DNA from 3 places in the Paenibacillus sp. Mc5Re-14 genome. Region 1 is predicted to be linked to each of the others. Evidence: riboswitches for the same ligand, from Rfam matches in the RefSeq annotation. Region 1 holds a riboswitch; each other region holds the start of a gene.
What was found. A riboswitch is a leader RNA that binds a small molecule or an ion and turns the genes downstream of it on or off. The one in region 1 is predicted to bind cobalamin.

Region 1 (5,581 bases):
GGCTATGCGATTGCTCATCCGGACTATATCCGGCAAATGACGGCCAAACAGGTGACCTGGAGCGTTAATGGACTGGCGTTGCTGGCTGGAGAGGCGTGTCTGAGAAGTGGGCAAGCTTATGAGCGCCGCACACAGGAACTGATTGCTACGGAGCGCAGTCGCTTACTGACTGCCTTGGCGGAATGGGGCTGTGGTGTCATTCCCGGCGAAGCCAATTACGTGCTAGCAAGGGCGCCGGGAACGTGGAGTGCATCGGCTATTCAGCAGGCGCTTGGACAACGTGGGATTCTTATACGTAGCTGTGCCATGTATCCTGGACTGTCAGCGAGCCATTTTCGAATTGCGGTTAAGGACGCCGAAGCCAACAATATGCTGCTGTCTGCACTGAGTGAAGTGCTGGAGGAGGAGCGGCGTGATCGTTAGCTTGGTTATCATGGCAGCCTATCTGCTGGACAGGTTAATCGGTGATCCGAGATGGTTGCCGCATCCAGTCATCGGGATGGGACATGCCATTTCAGCATTGGAAAAAGCGGTTCGCCGTAAGGTCCGCAGTGACCGAGGACTGAAACGTGCGGGCATACTGCTTCCATTTATTGTGGCTGGGGGTTCCTTTGTGCTTGCCTGGGGGCTGTTGCGTGTGCTTGCCTGGATTCACCCGTGGTTGTCTGTCGTCGTAGAAATTGTTCTGATTGCAACTACGATTGCTTCCAAAGGTCTAAAGGACGCAGGGATGGCAGTATACCGAGCGTTGCAGGCGAATGACCTGACTGGGGCACGTCGGGAGCTAGGCATGATTGTCGGAAGGGATACGCAGCAGCTTGACGAGCCCGAAATTGTGCGCGGTACCGTCGAAACGGTCGCTGAAAATATCGTGGACGCCATTATTTCCCCGCTTTTTTATGCCCTGATCGGGGGAGCACCCTTGGCACTGGCATATCGTGCCGTAAACACGCTCGATTCAATGGTTGGCTACAAAAATGAAAAGTACCTGCATTTAGGCTGGGCCTCAGCACGGCTGGATGATGTAGCTAACTACATTCCGGCTCGCATGACAGCAGTTATGCTAGTGATAGCGTCGTGGTTATATCGGCTGGATGCTGCAAGAAGCTGGCGGACAATCAAGCGGGATGCCCGTCTGCATCCAAGCCCAAATAGCGGATTTCCCGAATCAGCGGTGGCAGGTGCCCTAGGGATTCGTCTCGGTGGCTATAATGTGTATCACGGCATACGCTCCTTTCGGGCATATATGGGCGAAGGGATACGACCGCTGGAGTCGAAGGATATCCGGCATACGGTCCGGCTGATGTTCGCCGTATCCACTATGTTTGTAGGGTTATGTTTGATGGGAGCTGCAGGGTGTTTTGCCTTGGGATGGATGCAGTGAGGAGTGACACGATTTTGAAACAAGATACAGAAGGAAAAAGAGTGCGAGAAAGTGCACCAAGTCCGAACTCACAACAGGTTAGTAAGCCGAATGATGCTAAAGAAGATCTGCAGTGGGACATGGAGCTCGTACTAGTTCGTCATGGCACGACCTTATGGAATAAGGAACGTCGATATCTGGGACATGCCGACTTGGGTTTGCTGCCCGGAGCAGAGCAGGAGTTAAAGACTTTACAGAAAAAATTGCAGGGACATTCCTTTGCTCGAATCTATTGCAGCGACTTGATGCGATGTCGCCAGACCTTGCAGATCATTTTGCCGGAGTCAGCATTGACGTCTGAATGTTCCCTCTCTGCTATGCCTCCTATCATGGAACCACGTCTGCGAGAACTTCACTTTGGTGAGTGGGATGGAAAAACGTATGACATGCTTAAGGATGTGGCGTTGTATCGCGCTTGGATTGATGAGCCGCAACAATTCACCCCACCTGGAGGAGAGCCTTGGATTCATTTTGTGAATCGTCTGCGTGAATTCCTAGACTCTCTGTTTGCGTGGCGCATTGCTTTGGAGGTTCAGCCAATGGAGTCGAATGCTGCGCCGCCCTCTGTTTTGATTGTCACGCATGGTGGTGTAATTCGTCAGTTGGCTTGTATGCTTATGCCTGGCCATGATTTTTGGAGTCTGAATCCGAAGCCGGGAGAAGCATTTAGGATTCAGTTAAGGTTGACAGGACCGCACAATTGTATAGCAAGATTGCTTTCTCATTAGGTTAAACAAGGCGAATAAAGCGACTGTTTGGGTTGTAAGCTAACTCTTTTTAACCTATAATCATCAAGTAAAAGAACGGCTTGACTACCACTACATCAAATATCCAGCAGACGAGGTCGGCGCTATGTGAGGAACTTGCTTTCCTTTATTGCGTTGTTAAAAGGGAAGTCGGTGTGAGTCCGACACGGTCCCGCCACTGTAAATGGAAACATGCCTATTAGCCCTGTTTTATGTGCCGCCAGGCATATGAAAGAATATCAGGACATGCATCTTCCATAAGTCAGGATACCTGCCCGTCCGCCTGTCACCATAATCCTTCGAGGAAAGGATGACGTGTTCGCAGTGACTGTCCATGCGGAAAGAAGCTGCCCGCCTGCGCACGATCTGTGCTAACGTGACCCCTGTGTCCTGATATGAGGATGCGGGGGTTTTTGATAGGAAAAGAAGGCTGGAATGAGAAAATATCGGATGAAGTTCAAGTAACGCTCTTAACGATTTATGTATGAAGGGGTGCAAATCATGGCAGGAAAAAAAATAAAGGTATGGACTACAGGTCTATTGGCGCTGATATTGGCAGTTGGGCTGAGTGCATGTGGCGCGAATGGAAAAAATGCAGAAAACAAAGAGGGCCAAGCTTCTTCACAGCAGCCGGGACAGACCGTAACCGCACAAGTACCACCGGGCAAAACGGTTTACCCGCTAACGCTTAAGGATGCAACAGGACAGGAATTTACATTTAAAAAAGCACCGGATAAGATCGTTTCCGTCTCCCCGGCAGAAACCGAGGCGCTGTTCGCTATCGGACTGGATAAGGAAATTGTTGGTGTATCCGACTACTCTGATTACCCGGAGGCAGCTACGAAAAAGCCTAAAATGGGCGGTATTATGAAACCGAACGAAGAGGCGATCATTGCTGCGAACCCGGAAGTTGTTTTTGCAGGGATTTCACTTAGTGAACAGGCTACGACTAAGCTGCGTGACATGGGAATTATGATTTTTAAAACAGAACCGAAAACAGTTGAAGATGTCATAGCTAACATCGAATTGTATGGGAAAATCACCGATCATCAGAAAGAAGCGAGAGCGGTGACTGACAAGATGAGAGCAGATGTAGCAGAAGTGAAAGAAGGAGTTAAAAATATCGGCAAAGGGCAGAAGCTGCGGGTATACGTCGAGTTTTCACCAGGCTGGACAGTGGGTAAAGGCGAGTTTATGGACGAGCTGATAACATTAGCAGGTGGTGAAAATGTAGGTGCTACGCAGAAGGGGTGGTACCAAATCAGTGAGGAAAATATTATAGCTGCAAACCCTGACGTGATTTTGTACAGCAAAAGTGTGAAGGACGACAAAACAGGCCAGACCCTCGGCGATATCATTAAAGCTCGTAGTGGATGGGATCAAATATCGGCTGTTCGTAACCATCGTGTATTTGCCGTGGATGATAATTTGATCAGTCGTCCGGGGCCACGCGTAACGGAAGGGCTCAAGGAAGTGGCTAAGGGCGTGTACCCTGAAATTTTCAAATGAACCGTAGACTGATCGGTTTTGGGGGGACAGGTCTTGTCTTGCTGCTGCTGACGCTGCTACTCTGTCTTGGCATCGGCTCGGTCAGTCTTCCGGTCAGCCAGATCACAGGTATTTTGATCAACCACCTACCGTGGTTAGGTGATACGTTTACACCGGATTGGAATACATCCTCAGAGCAGATCATTTTGAAGGTCAGATTGCCACGGGTGTTACTGGGAATGTTGGTTGGAGCAGCGCTGGCGCTGGCGGGAGCCGGATTTCAGGGTGTGTTGCGTAATCCCTTGGCTGATCCGTATACCCTTGGGGTATCCTCGGGAGCTTCGGTCGGAGCAGCAGTACTGATTTATTGGGGGCTTCAATTTTCATTTGTGGGTATATGGACGCTTCCGCTAGTTGCATTTATAACCGGCATGCTGACGCTGTGGATGGTGTTGACGTTGGCGCGTGAAGGTGGGAAAATTCCGACCCAAAGCCTCATTTTATCAGGTGTGGTGATGCAATTTTTTGGGGGAGCCATTGTTTCTTTTCTGGCAGCCATGTCGAAGGAAACAGTCAATGAAATATTGTACTGGACGCTGGGAAGTCTCAGTCTGCGCGGTTGGTCATATACGGGAATTCTTTTACCTTACGTGATCGTTGGGCTGGTGTTTCTATGGAACCGGGCACGGGTGCTGAATATTCTGGCTTTGGGAGAACGTCAAGCGGCTCATATGGGGGTTCATGTAGATGCGACGAAGCTATCTGTCCTGATCATATCTACCTTGCTGACAGCTGCCGCTGTCTCGGTATGTGGAGTCATTGGCTTTGTTGGACTTGTTGTGCCTCATATCATTCGTCTGATGGCAGGTCCCGATTACCGGATGATTGTTCCGTTATCTGCACTGGGTGGAGCTATTTTTATGGCTTGGGCAGATACGGCGGCTCGCACGTTGTTGGCCCCAACAGAAATTCCTCTGGGCGTTATGACGGCCTTTGTTGGGGCACCGTTCTTCGCGTATCTCCTGTACCGGAACAAGAAGCTACGCAGGGGGGATCTGTTGTGACCAAACAAAGTGAATCACAGAAGGTGTATGATCGGGCGCTAGAGGTAGCAGGCCTGACCCGTGCTTATGGAGAGTTCCATGTGTTGAAGAATATTAGCTGGAACGTAGACGAAGGAGCTTGGTGGGGGATCATTGGTCCGAATGGGAGTGGAAAATCGACGTTGCTGCATCTGCTTTCTGGCGTAGATCAGCCGACTTCTGGAAGTGTTCATATCTATGGTAAAAAGGTCGGTAGCTACAGCAGAAAAGAGCTTTCCCAACTTGTAGCCGTACTCCAGCAGGAGGGAATTCCTCCAGTGGGATACACCGTCAGGGAAGTTATAGAAATGGGACGGTTTCCTCATCAGGACTGGCTAGGCAGGGAAAAGGGAGTTGATGTGGAGGCGATTACGAATCGGGTCCTAGCGCGATTGAGTCTAACTTCACTGGCCGACAGAACATTGGACCGCTTGAGTGGGGGACAGCGACAGCGTGTAGCATTAGCAAAGGTGATGGTACAGGAGCCACAGGTATTGCTGCTGGACGAACCTACGACTTATCTGGATTTGCGCTATCAGCTTGAATTTATGGAGTTGCTGGCAGAATGGCGCCAAGAAACGGGCGTGACAATCATTGCTGTCCTGCATGATCTTAATTTGGCGGCACAGTTTTGCGATAATTTGCTTGTACTTAAGGATGGAATGGTTGAAGGATTGGGTACTTCATCGGATTTGCTAACAGAGGACCGGATTCGTCGTGTATATGGTGTTGAGCCTGTGATGCTTCCGCATCCCGATAGCGGTGTGCCGCAGCTCTTGCTGCGCAGAAGCGCTGCGTCTACAGCAGACCAATAGGAGATTGGGAACATACTAAAAAAAGAG
Region 2 (5,581 bases), 1.9 Mb from region 1:
CCAAGCCATCGGGAAAGGAAGGCTGCGTCACACCGATAAAGCTGCTTTCTATCCATGTATAAGAAAGCTTCTCCCACAGCATACGGGTGATTTTGAAAAAGTCACTGTTCGCATCTGGATCGCTACTTCCGCGTCCTAATACAAGTACCGCTGTTTCTTCGTTGGATACCTCGGCAGATGCCTCCACCGCGCTATGCATCCCCGCTGGAACGGCAACTGGACGGGTCTCTTTCAAGCGGTCCAGCAGTATGCTAACGATTTTCTCGTGAACGCCAATCGGGCGTCCGTATACAAATTCCACCTGCGGATATTTTGCCTTTGCCCGATCAATAGCCATCGGGATATCAATTTTGGCGTGCACTGCTGCGAACAAAATAATCGGAATAAGAACGACACGTGTCGCCCCTTTCTCCACACACGCCTGTACTCCTTCGGCAATACTAGGGCGTGCCAACTCTAGGAAACAGGTCTCTACACACGTACCTGGCGCCCGATCTGCCACCGCCTGTGCAAATTCCAGTAGTTCCTGATTACCCTCTGGGTCCCGACTTCCATGTCCAACCAACAATATTGCATCCACTGCTGTTTGTTCCTCCTCATTTATAGGGATAGTCTACATACGCCCTATTTTATATATATGCTTGTATCCGGTTCATCAAGCCTACAAACCTATTAATCACCACAAACCGCGTTCACTTCTACTGTTGCCGGTGAATCTTCATGCCGGAAACCCGCAACGATGCCTACACGTTTGAAAAACTTATGAAAACGCTCGTTCGGATGCCCTTTTTCCTTGTATTCAGCGATAATATTCTCCACGATGTCCGTAATCTGATCACCTGGAATCCCTTCCGCTACGGGCTGAGCGGCATGAGCATTACGGCCAAATTTTTTGCCGCCGAGGAAAAGATCATATCCTCCCTTGCGGTAGACAATTCCGATATCCTCCAGCACCGCTCCATAGCAGGCCATGCCGCATCCGTTCAAAGCAATGCTCGTTTCCTTGGGTGCCTGTAATCCGCCGAGTACAACCTGTAGGTGCTCAGCCACAGGCACAGCGTCATCTTTCTCCATATTGCAGAAGTCGCACGCCTTGACCTTAAACACATCGCCGAGCGGCATGACAATGAATCGTTCATCCCGCAGCCGACCGACCAGTTCCTCAGGGTCTAGGCACGGCACGCGCAGCACGATCTGATGATCTGGCGTGTATTCCAGCTCGCCATCATCACCCGCTACCTCGGCGAGCAGTGCCATCTGCCGAGCAGTGAACTTCTTGTTTCCCACGCCAGGGGAAACCCCCACCTCAAACAGCGCAGGCTTGCCAAAGCCGCCTGACGCCTTCGCAGCCGCAGCTCCTGCTCCGGCCCCTGCTGCCGTTCCAACGGCGCTCTGGGCGGTAGGCGCTTGCCCGCTCCAGCGAGCGTTGGCTTCGCCTGGCAGCTTGCCGCCAACAGCAAGACGACCGAGCGCCTCTGCTGCCAGCGATGCTGGGGTCGCCCCGGTTTGCTTCGCAGGCGGCACCTGTACAGCAGCCATCGCTTGCGGGCGTGCCTGCGTGGCAACCGCAGCACCGCTCGCGGAAGGCCCGGTAGGCGCAGTCAGAGCTCCGCCTCCCTGCGGTGCATCTAGCGCGCGATCCTCTTGCGCGCCCAGCGACCACGGCTCCGCTTCCGTGCGAAGCCGCTGATGCGGTTTGAGCACCTGTTCGGTCGCGTCCAGCGTGTATTTACGCTGATAGCCGCGTGGAGTCACGATTAAGCCGTCATACACTGTCGTCGAGGAATTGCCGATGATTACGGTCGTCAGCATCCCGATATCATGGTTCAGCATATCTTCCAGCGTCGTCACAATAACCTGCTGACGTTCACGATAAGCACTCTTCACCAGCCCAACCGGAGTCTGCGGATCACGGTAACGAAGCAAAATGGACTGCGTCTCCACAATCTGGCGGGTACGCCGACCACTACGCGGGTTGTATAATGCAATCACAAAATCAGCCGAAGCCGCAGCTTCTACACGCTTCACGATTGTTTCCCACGGGGTCAGATGATCACTCAGACTGATCGTGCAAGCATCATGCATAACTGGCGCTCCCAACAACGAAGCACAGGATTGAATAGCCGAGATCCCCGGCACAACCTCCACCTCAACCCCGTCCTCGCGACGCCAGCCTTTTTGCATCAGCACTTCGTACACCAGACCTGCCATGCCATAGACCCCAGCATCTCCACTGGAAATGACGGCTACCTTCTTGCCCATCTCTGCTTGGCGAACCGCCTCCTGCGCACGGCTCACTTCCTCTGTCATCCCTGTGCGTACAATCTCCTGTCCGTTCAACAACGGACGGATCAAATCAACGTAGGTATTGTAGCCGATAATGACCTCACTTTCGGCCAGCGCATCCAACGCACGTTTTGTGATATGTTCCATATCTCCTGGTCCAAATCCAATCACCAGCAATTTTCCTAATGGGCTCATCGTGCTCCTCCTATCATCCTTTTCAGGGCAGCTATACTATCTATTTCAATAATTTGTGGCATCCTGTAACTCGAAAAAACCCCATCCTGCCCGGATGGGGTTCCTATGTACGTATCTCTCTCATCAGACGAAACAGCGTAAGAGGACAGTCTTGTCTTCCTCCAATCTGCCGTTGTTTTCCATCTGTTTTGTTTGCGCTTCAAACGCTGCTACACGTTCATATCCACGCAAACCTGTAATCAACATGGAAAAAGCAACGTGTGCCTGATTTCCTGATTTCGTACACCCATCCTCTCCGCGAAGGTTAACGGTGCATACAGATCAAGGTAGGTCTCCTGGCTTGGCATCAACGGATTCTTTCGTCTTCCCCGTTTTGTACGAGTGACCATTTAAAAGAATCCTCTTCCTTACAGTGGCGGGACCGCTCGGGACTTGCACCCGATTCCCTGTTACCCTTTGCTCAACCGCAAAGGCACCTTGTCTGTCCGCTATTTGATTATGGGTCTTATCATAACCTTGCCTCAATCAGTTGTGCAAGCACGAAAAAAGCTTTATTTCAAGTTCTCTGCCTTATTTTTCAGCATATGCAGCAATTCATCCGGGTCCGCAGAGATACTCAGTAGTGCTGGATGATCAGCTCCGGTAAACCCTTCCTGCACGCTATGACGTACCATTTCTATCAACGGGTCAAAATATCCATTCACATTCAGCAGCCCAATGGGCTTGCGATGTATGCCGATTTGCGCCCAGCACAATACCTCGAACAGCTCCTCAAAGGTTCCCAACCCACCCGGAAGGGCTATAAACGCATCGGCCATCTCACTCATCGCCGCTTTACGTTCATGCATGCTTGCTACCTCAATAAACTCGGTAACTCCCCGATGAATAATTTCTGCATCGAATAATAGGGTGGGCATAATGCCGGTGACCTGACCGTCACCCGCCAGTAGTTCATCCGCCACCTTACCCATCAGCCCCCTGCTGGAGCCACCATAAATTAGACGGATATGCTGGCGAGCCATAGCTTCACCCAGCTTGCCTGCGGCCTCAACATATACCGATGAATGTCCAGGTCTGGACCCTGCAAATACACAAATAGAATTCATAAACGTCTCAGCTCCTGTCCTCAATATCATGCATCGAAACTTATTCATTATATTAGATAAATATTTTCGCTATAACAAAAAACTTTGTCGATGCATGTCCAACAAAAAAAGATAAAGACCTCGTAGGCCCTTATCTCTATTTTACGCTGTATTCGTAAATATAAGTTCATTTTAGCTTACTGCATTATCATTTCTAGCTCATTTCAAATGACCGTTCACGCTCTTCAGACCACAGCCATGCACCGAATCACTATGTTCAAAATATTTGCCCAGCTCCACCATCATCGCACCCATGCGCTCTTCAGTTGGAAACACGATTCGTTCAATCCCTTCTTCCAAAATGGATTGTGCGGTCACCTTGCCCACCGATACAGCAATTACATCTTCACGAAAAGCTTCCAGTAAATCCTCAAATCGATTTTGCTCTCTGGCATATTGGGCCAAAAATCGGATTTGCGGGCCACTCGTGAACGTAACGGCATCAATCGTACGGTTTATAACATCATCTAGTAACGCCTGCAATTTTGCTTCTTCAGGTGGGATATGCTTATAAGGAAGTACTTGGCGGGTCACTGCGCCCTGCTCATCCAGCCACTCTACCAACCGGGGGCGGGGTCTCCATGCAGTTGCAACAGCACTTCCTTCCCCTTCAGATCATATGGGGCAAAGGCCCGTGTCAATCCGATCAAACTTCCGTCCTCGTCCCGTACTGCTGGCGTAAAGCCACGCTTTTTGAGTCCATTGACCGTCTTGTAGCCCCGTGCTGCAATGTTGGAGGATTGCAGCAGCTCTATAATCTGCTCGGCCACGCCCATATCCTCCGCCATATCGAACAGAGCATCCAGTCCCATACCGGTCGTGAAGATGTACCAGTCCGGAGGGTTCTTCACCCATGATACAACAGCGTTGCGCAGCTCGATATCATCTAGAAAAACAGTCCCCTGGGCCGGACGCTCTACTGGCTCGCCCCCCATCTTCATAACTAGCAGTGCCATTTCTTCTGCTTTACGGGGACCGGCAAGAGCGACTCTCTTACCTGCCATGCGTTGTGCCATGCTGTTGCCTCCCTTGTAGAAGTCATATTTCTTTCTACCAAGTATACAATCAGAGAGGCAAAACACAAATAAGAATTACTTTTTCGATAAATATAGTAATCTTATAAGTGGGTGTGTCCTGTTTCGCTTTCCTGCTGGCCTTCTTTCTGATCACTTCTATCCCTCTCCCTGCCAGATGAGGACTTATCATCGTTGCCACTCCCTTTAAATTTGGGCCGTAGCAACATCCACAGCAAGAAGGGCATGAATACAAAAAAAATGACCATCACCGCAGTCCATTCCCGGCTAAAATCATAAATTTGTACGATATTGGAGAACAGCATAAACGAACAGACATAACCTAACAAACCTACGGGCCAAACCATCAGACTCCCCCAGACATGGGCAAACATACGCTTTACCGCCAAACTGGTAACGTACAGATCAACTCCAATCTTCGTAAGAAAGGTGGGTACGGTCAGTGCTGCCACGAACAAGTCGAACCGATCCAGGAAGTCCGTTAGCTGCAACTGACGCACCAGTTCATACGATGGATAAAACAGTCGTGACAAGATAGGAACTCCAATCACTAACTCCGACAGCAACACCAGCATGATCAGAATAGCGGTTCCGAGTAAATGCCCAAACCATGCACTACGTCCATTATAGCTCTTCCCAGAAATCACAAAGGGAACGATCATGATATCGGCCATATATCCGAGCATGCGCCAGCTACCCTTGATCACTCCATCTACCTCCGGATGTAAATAGGGTCTCAGCATTGAAAAATCCATATTACCTCCAAAAAAAAGCGGCATAGTCAACAGCGTCACAATCAACAACGGGACAAAAATCTCGGTCATATTGATGAGTGTACTCATTCCACCTTTAACCATAAATACCATAGTCAATAGCACAATAAGAGATACGACCACAATCGGAGTCAGCGGCAAAAGCACC
Region 3 (5,581 bases), 1.9 Mb from region 1:
TCTGGATTAACCCAGAACAAATCTGATGGCAGTACGCGCAAGGCACGCTGAATCATGCTTAGCATTTCTGATACATCAGGAATGCGCGGACTGTGGATATCGTATACACCCAGACCGATGCCTTTGTCGTAAACCTGATCCTCAAAGCTAACAATCAGTTCTCCGTGGCTACGAGAGGTTTCAATAGAAATCACGTCGGCATCCATGTCTGAAATGGACTGGATCATATCCTGGAATTCGGAATAGCACATGTGTGTATGGATTTGGGTCGCAGGCTGAGCGGTGGCCGTGGTCACAAGGAAGGCTTGAACTGCCCAATCCAGATAGGCCTGCTGTTGTTCTTTTTTCAACGGAAGCCCTTCACGAATTGCGGGTTCATCCACCTGAATCATGCTAATACCCGCTTGTTCGAGTGCCTCTACCTCTGCCCGTAATGCCAGAGCTAACTGCAAAGCTACTTGCCTGCGTGGAATATCATTACGTTCAAAGGACCAGTTCAAAATGGTCACAGGGCCTGTAAGCATCCCTTTAACTGGCTTGGAGGTTAACGACTGAGCAAATGCCGTCTCTTCCACGGTCATAGGTTGATCGAACGACACATCTCCGTAAATGATCGGCGGTTTAACACAGCGGGAGCCGTAGGACTGCACCCACCCGTTTTGTGTAAAAGCAAAGCCTTTCAGCTTTTCGCCAAAAAATTCAACCATGTCGGTCCGTTCAAATTCCCCATGTACAAGCACATCTATGCCAATGTCCTCTTGGATATCAATCCATTCCTTGATCTGCTGCTGGATAAATGTCCGATATTGCTCGGCAGACCATTCTCCTTTGCGATAGTGCAGACGGGCCTTGCGGACCTCAGCAGTTTGCGGGAAACTGCCGATGGTCGTCGTAGGCAGTGGGGGCAACTTCAGCCTATTTTGCTGAATCACCCGGCGCTCGGCGAAAGGAACGCTGCGTGACAGTGGCTCTTTTGTTAGCAGGTCGGCCAAATCGGCAGCTGTCTGTACCCTTGCCGCGGAGTGGTTGAAGCGGGCTACCGCATCCGAACTTTGCTCAAGCTTGGCAAGTGCGGATGGATCGTGCTTGCCAAGTGCAGCCGTCAAGCCTGCGATTTCATCCAGCTTTTCATCGGCAAAGGCTAGTGCATGCACCAGTTCTTGGTCCAGCTTATGCTCTGCGTCCAGACTGACCGGCACATGCAGCAGACTGCACGATGGCTGTACGATAAGCTGTGCGGCAGTGGTCTGTTCTGCTAACTGGTCCAACAGTGCAGCCACGGCATTCAGGTCGCTGCGCCAGATATTGCGTCCGTCAATGACACCAGCACCCAGCGTTTTCCCTTTAGGGAAGCCATGCTGGCATATATGCTGAAGATTTTCGCCATCATCGTATACAAAATCAAGACCCAGTCCCTGTACCGGAAGTTCAGTCAGACGCTCATAATGGTCCAGGCTGCCAAAGTAGGTTTGCAGCATGATGTTCAACGAGGGTGCAGCTTGGGTCAAAGCTTCATAGACCTCCTGAATAATCTCCAGATCCTCTGCCGGGAATGAGGTGGTCAGGACAGGTTCATCGATTTGGACCCATTGAACGCCTTCTGCTGCTAGCTCTGACAAGACTCGGGCGTATAAAGGCTGGAAGGTTCGTATAATAGAAGCGAGATCCTTACGATCATAGCCTTTGGATAAAACAACAAATGAATAGGGCCCGATGAGAACCGGTTTACCGTCAATGCCTAGCTCTTGCTTTGCTTCACGATAAGCTAGTAATGGTTTGTTTTCAGTAAGCACCGGAGCCGCGTTTGCCAATTCGGGAACGATGTAGTGGTAATTGGTATTCATCCATTTGGTCATTTCACTGGCAGTAGCTCCCTTCTGCCCACGTGCGATCCCGAAATACACAGATAGAGGAACTGGACCTGTAAAACGATAGTTGAAGCGTTCGGGGACGAGACCAAACATCACGGATGTATCCAGCACGTGATCGTAATAGGAGAAGTCTCCGACAGGAATGCGATCAATCCCTTTGTCACGTTGCTTGCTCAGATGCTCCAGACGCAATCTTTTCATCTCACTATGCAGTTCGCTTTCGTCAATACTACCCTGCCAGAAGCGCTCCAGTGCTTTCTTCCATTCCCGGTTCCCACCAATACGCGGATAACCCAGATTACTGCTAATCAAACCCGACAATGCAGATCGTTCGTTAATGGACATGTAGGTTTCCTCCTAACTGGTAGCCAGTTTATTTTTACGTACCAAAAAAGGCATTCTGTCCCCAAGGCTAAAAATGAGTAGGGGAAAGAATGCCTCCGCGATTAAAATTCAAAAATACGGCGACTGCTCTTAACACCTCCCTATCTTCCGTAGGTACTGCGATGTTGTTAAAATAGGCAGGTCTCCTGACTTGCGGATCATGACGTTCAGCATCCCTTCCCGGTCTTTGGACCAGTGGGTGTATGAGTAGCTGAACATTCCCCGTTTACAGTGGCGGGACCGTCCCGGATTTGCACCGGCTTCCCTTTTAAGTCTGATCTGAATAGAACAGACACCTATTTCCAGGCTATGCGATTAAGGTATGACGAATAATTATGCACTCGTATACTTGTTCACCATCATAAGTGAAACTCACAGGATGTGCAATAGAAACAGTAATAGAAACTGGAGTGGAATCTGTTAGTTATATGCAAAAAAGACAATCCCAACCCATCGTGGGGTGGTATTATCCCCTTCTAGTAGACAAGAGAGAAAAGACATCTGTTAAGATGGACTTAATCTTGTTGAACGGAGGGGATTTTTCATGGCTAAAAAGGGACAATCATTCCGGCAATACTCCTTAGATGTAAAGATGGAGGCAGTCCGGTTGGTGAACGAAGAACATATGAGTATTCGTGAAGTGACGAAACAATTGGACATTCGTAATAAATCCCAAGTGCAAAGCTGGGTGATGAAACATCGAGCGGGGGAGAACCTCCAGCCAACGACCACAAGGCAGGGACGACCCAAAACGAAATTTTCCAGTATCGAAGAGGAGATGGCGTATCTACGGGCGGAGATTGAATATTTAAAAAAGCAGTATCCAAATCTACACAAGGAGTGACGAGGAAAGAAGCGAGGTTTGAAATTATTGAGGGAATGCGAACACGATATTCGTTGAAATGGTTACTTGAATTAGCCCATGTTTCTCGGGCAGGATATTATAAATGGAGAAAGAATCAGCAAACAACCCAGCAGCGTAAGCAAGAAGAAGAGCTTCTGGAATCGCATATGTTGTCGATCCACCGGATCCATCCCTATTTTGGTTATCTGCGGATGACCGTTGCTTTACGTAGAGAAGGTATCTTGGTCAATCACAAAAAGGTATACCGCCTAATGAAGAAATTAGGGATCCGTTCCGTCATTCGAAAGAAGCGGCGCTTTTTTGGCAAACAGGCATCTGTGGTAAATGCCAACCGATTAGATCGACAATTTCAGGCAGATTCTCCTTTATCCAAGCTGGTTACCGATATTACATACATACGAGCTGGAGAGCGGTTTGTATATCTCTCTGTCATTCAAGATCTGTTTAACAATGAAATCGTGGCTTGGCGTCTTTCGGAACGAAATGACCTTGCTCTAGTTAGCGAGACCCTAGACGTTCTAAGTAAGAACGTGAACATGGAGGGTGTCATTCTCCATTCAGACCAGGGTTTTCAGTATACCTCCAAGCCGTTTAACCGCAAACTTAAGCGGCTTGGCATGCTTGGGAGCCATTCAAGGCGTGGAAATTGCCTAGACAATGCCTGCATAGAATCCTTCTTCTCCCATCTTAAAACAGAGAAGATTTATTTAACGAAACCCGGAACCCTAGCGGAGGTAGAACAACACGTACGGGAGTACATTTCTTTTTATAATGAAAATAGATTTCAGAAAAAATTAAACAACCGTTCCCCGATTGAATACCGAGAAACGGTTGCTGCTTAAAGATGTCTTTTTAGTTCTGTCTACTTGACAGGGGTATGACCAGGGGACTTGTCTTTTGTATAGCATCTTGCTAAGTAGAACATCGCCTTTAAGTCAATGAAACGGTGTAACCTGCTCGAGTACTGGCTTTGACATCTACCAGGCGCTGATTACGGCTGCCCCGAAAGGGGAGGGTCAGATCTTTTTGCTGTTCAACAAAACGGCCATCTACAATCACGTCACACAAAAGAGCTAGCTCCTGTCGTTCCGGATCCATGAGCAGATCCTCGTAAACAAAGCCTGTATAGGCCCATACGGTTCGGTCGGGACAAGCCGCGCGGAAGTCACGTACAAATTGCGAGCATTCTGCTGCTGAGAAAAAAGGGTCTCCCCCGCAGAGAGTCAGTCCGTCCAACAGCGGGTTATCCATGATATCACGGATAACCTCCTGTTGACGCTCAGGCGTGAATGGCTCCCCTGCGCGGAAGTTCCACGAAGCTGGATTAAAACAGCCGGGACAGGCATGGCGGCAACCGCTAATGAATACGACGGTGCGCAGGCCGTATCCTTCATTCAGAGATTCCGGAATATAGCCGCACAAATTCACTTATGCTTCACCCGGTCGCGAACTTCGGCTTGCTTGGCAGCATTAAAACGAACGGTATAATCTCCTGTCAGATATCCGGTTACCCGACGTAAACGCTGAAAGTGCGTGTGCTCCTCATCTGTGCCGCATTGAGGACAGCTTGTCCCGATAATTCCTTCATAGCCGCATTCCGTACAACGATCTACCGGATGGTTGATGGAAAAGTAGCCGATGTTCTGTTGAAGTGCGTACTGAACAATTTTAAGAAATGCATCCGGGTTATTCCGTGCATTACCGTCCAGCTCAATGTATGAAATTGCACCCGCATTACATAGATTATGGAACGGAGCCTCCAAGCTGATTTTACGTGCAGCGGGAAGCTTGTAATACACCGGAATATGAAAGGAATTCGTGTAATATTCCCGGTCATTTACTTCAGGAATAACTCCGAAGTCACGTTGATCCAGCAATGTGAACTTGCCCGACAGACCTTCGGCAGGCGTCGCGAACAGTGTAATATTTAGATTGTAGTGCTCACTCATTCGATCACAATACATGCGCATGGAAGTGATGATTCGCTGTGCTTCACGGTATACAGCATCATCTTCCCCGTGGTGTTTTCCATATAATGCTTTCATGCACTCAGCCAGCCCGATAAAACCAATCGAAAGTGTACCGTGCTTTAGGAGGCTTCCTACCTTCTCATCAGGTTCCAGTTTTTCTCCGCCTTCCCATACCCCTTCGCGCATCATAAAGTCCGAGGCTTTGGCTGGCTGGCTGGTCTGGATATGATAGCGATGGATTAGACCGTCTACTGCAATTCGCATAACCTCTTCCAATCTCGCGTCAAAGCGATCACGGTCAGGTGTCAGACGCTTGCCTGTGCAAATACCGTATTCAATCCCGAGCCGTACCAGATTAATGGTATTAAATGAGAGATTACCCTTGCCGCTCTGGCGGTTTCTGCCGAAACGGTCAGAAATGGTGCGGGTACGGCAGCCCATCGTGGCAATGATGGTATCGGGGTCATCTGCGCGGTAATAGGGCAGGTTGA

Region 2: it holds a riboswitch for cobalamin, as region 1 does, so the genes downstream of both, cobJ (precorrin-3B C(17)-methyltransferase) here and BN1546_RS04645 (ABC transporter substrate-binding protein) in region 1, are expected to answer to the same signal.
Region 3: it holds a riboswitch for cobalamin, as region 1 does, so the genes downstream of both, metE (5-methyltetrahydropteroyltriglutamate--homocysteine S-methyltransferase) here and BN1546_RS04645 (ABC transporter substrate-binding protein) in region 1, are expected to answer to the same signal.

Annotation. Positions count from the first base shown of each region.
Region 1 covers NZ_CVPD01000001.1:992,733-998,313, reverse strand. The annotation lists gene cobD (threonine-phosphate decarboxylase CobD) at 1-423, shown strand, start outside; gene cbiB (adenosylcobinamide-phosphate synthase CbiB) at 413-1,384, shown strand; gene BN1546_RS04650 (histidine phosphatase family protein) at 1,399-2,151, shown strand; cobalamin riboswitch at 2,252-2,463, shown strand; gene BN1546_RS04645 (ABC transporter substrate-binding protein) at 2,671-3,678, shown strand; gene BN1546_RS04640 (FecCD family ABC transporter permease) at 3,675-4,721, shown strand; gene BN1546_RS04635 (ABC transporter ATP-binding protein) at 4,718-5,554, shown strand.
Region 2 covers NZ_CVPD01000001.1:2,901,632-2,907,212, reverse strand. The annotation lists gene BN1546_RS13210 (sirohydrochlorin chelatase) at 1-580, opposite strand, end outside; gene cobJ (precorrin-3B C(17)-methyltransferase) at 673-2,481, opposite strand; cobalamin riboswitch at 2,789-2,976, opposite strand; gene BN1546_RS13200 (LOG family protein) at 3,033-3,587, opposite strand; partial or broken gene BN1546_RS13195 (uroporphyrinogen-III synthase) at 3,786-4,642, opposite strand; gene BN1546_RS13190 (GerAB/ArcD/ProY family transporter) at 4,744-5,581, opposite strand, start outside.
Region 3 covers NZ_CVPD01000001.1:2,872,487-2,878,067, forward strand. The annotation lists gene metE (5-methyltetrahydropteroyltriglutamate--homocysteine S-methyltransferase) at 1-2,216, opposite strand, end outside; cobalamin riboswitch at 2,374-2,570, opposite strand; one part of gene BN1546_RS13070 (IS3 family transposase) at 2,800-3,064, shown strand; one part of gene BN1546_RS13070 (IS3 family transposase) at 3,064-3,962, shown strand; gene nrdG (anaerobic ribonucleoside-triphosphate reductase activating protein) at 4,051-4,548, opposite strand; gene BN1546_RS13080 (anaerobic ribonucleoside triphosphate reductase) at 4,545-5,581, opposite strand, start outside.